2 regions of the Gottfriedia sp. NPDC057991 genome follow, and region 1 is predicted to be linked to the other one. Evidence: predicted binding sites of a transcription regulator. Region 1 holds the regulator's gene; the other holds the start of a gene.
The links. Region 1 encodes NrdR, which represses ribonucleotide reductase genes. Its sites were predicted from a motif close to AACACNATATATNGTGTT; they were not measured.
Positions count from the first base shown of each region.

Region 2: nrdI (class Ib ribonucleoside-diphosphate reductase assembly flavoprotein NrdI) is a predicted target of NrdR. The motif match lies at 1,685-1,702, and genes of this name have one in related genera.

Region 1 is NZ_JBHVQN010000007.1:20,076-23,506, reverse strand. Features, by position in the region: gene ACFVR2_RS20910 (glyceraldehyde-3-phosphate dehydrogenase) at 1-289, shown strand, start outside; gene speD (adenosylmethionine decarboxylase) at 783-1,169, shown strand; gene nrdR (transcriptional regulator NrdR) at 1,499-1,969, shown strand; gene ACFVR2_RS20895 (replication initiation and membrane attachment family protein) at 2,006-3,431, shown strand, end outside.
Region 2 is NZ_JBHVQN010000002.1:523,748-527,178, reverse strand. Features, by position in the region: partial or broken gene ACFVR2_RS09965 (ribonucleotide reductase N-terminal alpha domain-containing protein) at 131-1,258, opposite strand; gene nrdI (class Ib ribonucleoside-diphosphate reductase assembly flavoprotein NrdI) at 1,245-1,604, opposite strand; gene ACFVR2_RS09955 (hypothetical protein) at 1,963-2,157, opposite strand; gene ACFVR2_RS09950 (spore germination protein GerW family protein) at 2,238-2,546, opposite strand; gene ACFVR2_RS09945 (YkvS family protein) at 2,721-2,906, shown strand; gene ACFVR2_RS09940 (DUF6254 family protein) at 3,119-3,229, opposite strand; gene ACFVR2_RS09935 (efflux RND transporter permease subunit) at 3,254-3,431, shown strand, end outside.

The DNA of each region.
Region 1 (3,431 bases):
TGTAGACTTAAAGAGAGAAGTAACTGTTGAAGAAATTAATGAAGTGTTTGAAACAGCTTCTAAAGGTTCAATGCACGGAATTATCGAATATTGTAACGAGCCATTAGTATCAATCGATTTTAATACAAATACACACTCTGCAATTATCGATGCTCTTTCTACAATGGTAATCGATGGTACAAAAGTTAAAGTATTAGCTTGGTATGATAATGAGTGGGGCTACTCAAGACGCGTAGTTGACTTAGTGTCAATCGTTGCATCTAAAATAAAAAAGCTTGAAACTGTTTAATCAATAAATATTCTACTTATAAAAAAATGTAAACGAATACAAAAGGCTAACCAGTTAATCTGGTTAGTCTTTTTGAAGTTGTATGACATATTAAGTAATAATGTGAAATTATGACTACATAAAAGGGTGAAGTATGACTTAATATCTATGAAAGAAGATTGTTGAACTAAGGTTAGAAAAAAATTTTAAGACCAGAAAAAGTTAAACATCCCCCTAAAAGGCATGGCTTCTGTGTAACCTGCTTTTCTTGTCAATCCCGCGTTTTCAGATCTGCCTGACGCATTTTCATCACAATTAATTTAGTAAATAACAAAAAAATAAAATTTATCTTGCAATTCAAATTTAAAAAAAGTATACTAACTTTCGTGAACTTCTAAAAGTATAACTAATTACTTAAAGGGTTAGGACCTCTTTGGACTAACTTTCCCCCGTGGTAGTTGATCATACTTTCGCAATAGAGGTCATGACAAATTATTTTAAGGGGGAAATGAATATGGATACTATGGGTCGTCACGTCATTTCAGAATTATGGGGTTGTAATACAGAAAAATTAAATGATATGAAATTTATTGAGGAAACTTTTGTTGATGCTGCGTTACGCTCTGGTGCAGAAGTTCGTGAAGTTGCTTTTCACAAGTTCGCTCCTCATGGCGTTAGTGGTGTCGTAATCATTTCAGAATCACACTTAACTATTCACAGCTTTCCTGAGCATGGTTATGCAAGTATTGATGTTTACACTTGCGGTGATAGAATTGATCCGAATGTAGCTGCAAACTTTATCGCTGAAGCTTTAGAAGCTGATACTCGCGAAAACGTTGAGCTACCAAGAGGAATGGGTCCCATTCAAGTTGATAATGTAAAAGTTGTAAATGGTAACTAAAGAGAATTGAGAGAGGTGATTTTTCATCTCTCTTTTTTGTTTTTTAATTGATTTAAAAGGTATGGCATAATGCCTCATTGAGGTTAAATATGGTGCGGAATCAGATGATTTAAACATTCTAGTTTTCAATACTCTTTTTGGAGAATGAACTAGCTTTACATAGTAAAAAATATTTGCATTAAATTGAAATAATGATATTTCGATCTTCAAGACGAAAAATAGGCTTTATGACTTTTATGAAATAAACTTTAGTTTATTTTGAATTTGTTATAGTATAGAGTTATAATAATACGTTTAAACAATTAAGTGTTTGGAGTTGAACTATAACGATGAGATGTCCAACGTGTAACTTTAATGGGACAAGAGTACTTGATAGTAGACCAGTTGATGAAGGTCGCTCAATTAGAAGAAGACGTGAATGTGAAGAATGTCAGCATCGTTTTACAACTTTTGAACGAGTTGAAGATAATCCTATTTTAGTTGTAAAAAAAGAGGGAGCTCGTGAAGAATTTAGTAAAGATAAGATGTTAAGGGGACTGATTAAAGCGTGTGAAAAACGCCCTGTCTCTTTATCTCAGCTAGAAGACATTATTCATAGCATTGAAAAAGAACTAAAAAATAGTGGCACATCAGAAGTTCCGAGTGAAGTTCTAGGTGAAATGGTGATGGAGCATTTATCTAAAGTTGATGAAGTTGCATACGTACGATTTGCGTCAGTTTATCGTCAATTTAAAGATATTAATGTATTCATTGATGAATTAAAAGATTTAATTAACAAAGAGCGAGGTAAAGACGAATAATACTTCGCTCTTTTGATACAAGAAAGGAATGTTTGAATGTCTATTGATAAGCAACATTGGATGGATGTTCTACCGGCGGATCCTTATACTGTAATGGCAGCTGGGTATTTACATAATTTTCATAGGCAAGTATTAACGATGTTGTATCAACCAATAATTGGTAGTCCAGCTTTAAGTTTATATATGACACTTTGGAGTGAATGTGAGCAAACGGACCTTAATCCTAATACGCTAACACATCATTCTTTAATGCTTGGCATGAAAAGTAATTTAAAATCAATTTATGAACAAAGATTAATCCTTGAAGGAATCGGCTTACTTAAAGTTTATGAAGGATTTGAAAATGGTACAAAAAAGCTTCTATATGAGCTTCAATCTCCGCTAGATCCTCATTCTTTTTTCGAAGACCCTATCCTAAATATCTTTCTGTTTAAAACAATTGGAAAAACACAATATCAACGAACTAAAACCTTTTTTAGTAGACAAGCATTTTCGAAAGAAGGGTTTCGTGAGATTTCACGTTCATTTGATTCGGTATTCCAAGCTATTACAGTTGAACAATTAAATGAAATTCAGCAAAGTAACGATCTATCTACGTCAATTGATAATAGAATTTTACAAGACAATCAGCCAATTAAAATATCTGTCAAAATGGAAGAGTTTGACTATGCTTTATTTTTAGATGGACTTTCGGATTCGTTTGTTCCAAAAAGAGCATTTACTACAGAGGTAAAAGAAACAATTTTAAAACTTGCATTTTTATATGGAATAAATCCAATTCAAATGAAAACGATTGTAATGCGCTCATTAAATGAAGATAATAAAATCAATATTGAAACTCTTCGCATTGAAGCAAGAGACTGGTATCAATTCCAACATCATGAAGCTCTGCCTATGATTGTTGAAAAGGTTCAACCTATTCAGCATAGACAAATGGTTAATGAGCAGCCATCAACTCAAGAAGAAAAATTAATTCATTGCTTCGAAACAATTTCTCCTCGTCAATACCTTAAGGAGATATCGGGTGGAGCTGAACCAAGTGAAGCTGATTTAAAAATTATCGAAGAGATTATGATTGATCAAAAGCTTCTACCTGGAGTCGCAAATGTGTTAATTGACTATGTAATGATCCGTTTAGATAAAAAGCTTTCTAGAAATTACGTAATTAAGATAGCAAGTCATTGGGCGAGAAAAGGTGTAACAACAGTTAAACAGGCTATGGATCTTGCACGTAAAGAGTTTGAAGAAACTAAACAGAGTGCAACTGCTGCTAAAGCTCGCTCAAGTAATAGACGAAATAAAACAATTCGAACTGAGATTGTACCTGACTGGCTTCAATCGAGTGAGTCGAATGAATCACCGACTGCACCAGCAACAATCAATAACCAAAATGATTCTTCGATAGATGAAGAACGAAAACGATTAGAAAAAGAACTAGAAATGTTTAAAAATAAAAAGAAAC
Region 2 (3,431 bases), on a different contig from region 1:
GACACTTACTATAAATAGTTTAGATTAACGAATTAAGATAAGATTTAGCACGGTAGATTACCTATTATAAGGCTTCTCCCGTTTAACAGAGTTTTCGACTAGAATTTCTTCTAGAAGGTGCTAGCAATTAACACAAATTAGACATTTTTATTTCGCCAATATCCTTCAATGCATGCTGCTGATTAGCATTACTTTTATACATCAAATATGGATAACCAGATTCTAACTGAATCGCAGCAATTTTTACTAAAAGATCTCGAGCATTTAAGTCTAGTTTTTTCTTTTTAACACGCTCATTATTTACTAACTCTTCATATCTTTCATCTATATCAAAATCATCTAAATGAATGCCATATTCTTTATACACTGTATATGGTGCAAATACATAGAATGGTTCATTTTTTTCTGCTAGTTCAAAGAATTTATTTGGAACAATTAATCCGATCGATAGTGATTGAATTCTACTTTTCTCATCGGCATTGATTTTTTTTGTATCAAGAAATTCAACTACGTCCCAGTGGAAAATATTTAAATAGGTTGCACCAGCACCTTTACGTTGTCCTAGCTGGTTAGCATATGAAAATGAATCTTCTAATAGCTTCATAACAGGAACAACACCACTTGCAGCGTTATCAATTTCCTTAATTTGCTCTCCACGTGCTCTAAGTTTTGATAGATTTAGTGCAACACCACCACCGATTTTTGACAGTTGCATTGCCGTATTAATTTGAAATCCGATTGAATTTAAACTATCGTCCATTTCTAGCAAGAAACATGACACCAATTCGCCTCTTCTACTTCTTCCAGCATTTAAGAAGGTTGGAGTAGCTGGCTGATAGTTTTGTTGAATCATCATTTTTGCTAATTTCAATGCTTTTTCAATATTGCCTCTTCCTAAATATAATGCAACGATCGCAATTCGATCTTCATATCCTTCTAAATAATGCTTTCCATCATTTGTTTTTAATGCGTAATCTTTAAAGAATTTTGATGCGGCCATATATGATTGAAAAGTGAATCCTGCATTGTATACTAACTCATATAATTTTTCTATTTCATCAAAGGAGTAATCCATCTCAACATTATAATAGTAGTTTTCTTGAATCATATAGTTTAAGCGTTCTTTTAAAGAAGAAAACTGAATCTGTTTATCTTCAACTTCTTTCAAGAAACAAAGAAGCGCTTCTTTATCTTTTGCGAGATCAAAAAAACCATCTTTTTTAATCGTCAATTCATTATTCAGCTCAATATGTCTCAAGCTTTTCCACTCCCTCAATAAAATATTGTACATCTCGACTTGTCCCTGACAGTTCAAACTTTGATAACACTGGAACTTGATAGTCTGATGCTATTTTATCTGCACTTGCTGCAAAAGAATCTCCCCAGTTTTTATTACCACTTGCACTGACTGCTTTTAAATACTTCGAATTACTCTCCAAAAAAGTACTTACGTTTTCAGGTACGCTACCAAATCCTGCAGTATAAGTTATGAGAATATACGGTTCTTCGATTGTTAGTCCATCTTTTATTTGGATTGACGGCATTCTAACTTTATTGACAAATCGCTTAACATTGCCAGTCATTGAACTGTAAACTATCACCATATTATCACCCTCGTTAATATGTAAGAATATTGAAAATACTTATATTATATACCTACATATTGTATTACCTTTTTAGAACAAACACAACATATAGGTGCTGAATTTAAAAAATAAACATTTCGACAATATGTCTCGAAATAAAACAATATATGAAATTTAACAAATTATGGAGAAGAGTGCAATAAAGTGTAAAACGATTTTTTTGTCAAATGAGGTCATAACATTTTCACAAAAAAAGTACTCATTAACACCTTGCGAAATAAGAAAAAAAGCAAAAAAAACTTTTTTTTTTCGCAAACTTTTAATGAGTACACGATTAAAATAATATTATTCTGTCTTTAGATTTTAACAAAAATTGTTAACTTCTAGCTTCTTCCAAGTAAGTATAAATTGCATGGCCTCCATGCTGTGCAATCCCACGAAAGTGCTTAAAGTCCTCTCGATTAACGATTATTTGTCTAAATGCTAAAAAATCATCTTTTGTAACGTTAATTTCTGATATCTCACCTTTTACAAGCTGATCAATCAAATTGATAAATTCATTTTGTTCCATATAATCACCCTTTATTATTTTGATTGCCACAAGAAATAAACTTCAAACCTAACATTAACAAAGAATGTACTTAATGGAAACTAAATAGTTACATCAAGAATTTTTTCAGTAACAGCTAAATTCATATTTTTATTATTTACTAAAACTACTTCACTTTTTCCATCTTTTAAAACTAAGAATGCTTTAGGAATTACTTCTACTCCTGTTCCAATACTCGCAAACTCGTATGATGAATGAGCTTCGCCTAGCGCTAAAATCATTTCAAAAAATGGTACTAAAATAATTTTTTCAAAATATAAAATCGGATCACCTATAAGCGTATTACTACTAACCAAATTTTTAATTTCATTTGAAATTTCTACTTCAAACTCTTCAAACCATTCTTTCAACAAACTAACCTCCTGAAAGTGCTACAACCATTTTTGCCCTTCAAAAGGTTTTTAAACATAATTTCTATGAAAAAAGACATAATTGTATAAAAATTTAAATTTTCTCTTTACCTTTAAACCGTTTTCATGCATTATAGAAGGTGTCAAATCAAAACTTTGTTAGGAGATATGCTCATGAAAATTGCAGAAGCAGGAAATATCATTGAGTTTAAACAGGGATTGAAAGGTAGAGTACAAAAAGTAAATAAAAATTCTGTCATTGTTGACATATCCATAATGGAAAACTTCAGAGATTTAGAAATGGAACCGCTAACAGTCGTAAACCATAAAAATTATAAAATACTAAAAACAGCTGAATAGTTTAAAAATAGTATGATCAGCTTATATTCATATTTAAAAAGGTTCGAACTACATAGATTTCGATTCTATTATAATTTATTAGAATTCTTTACCAAATCAGTCTCAGGTCCCGTGTATATCACGGGACTTTTTTTTATGATAACAATTGAAAATGTGATAAGTGATATTCACAAAAAAATTTGGTACTAATCACACTTTAGTAAAGGAGATGGCTATTTTGTTTCTTTGTCCAATTCTTTAAACGATTTTACTTTATCATGTGGCTGATGGTTCGACTTTCTTTCATTCCAAAATCGTTCCTTTTCTTTTTTTGATTTTGTCATTTTCATACCTCCTAAAATTAATCAATTTCTTGTCATCTTATCATTTCACAAAAAATGAAAATCTATGTTAATTATTTTTTAGGTGTTGTTGGTGGATTTACTAGTAAAATATTCCTACCATTTGCTTTAACAATTGTTTTTTCTTTACTTGCTTCATTGTTAGTTTCAATTACAATCGTACCAATTTTAAGTCGCTATGCAT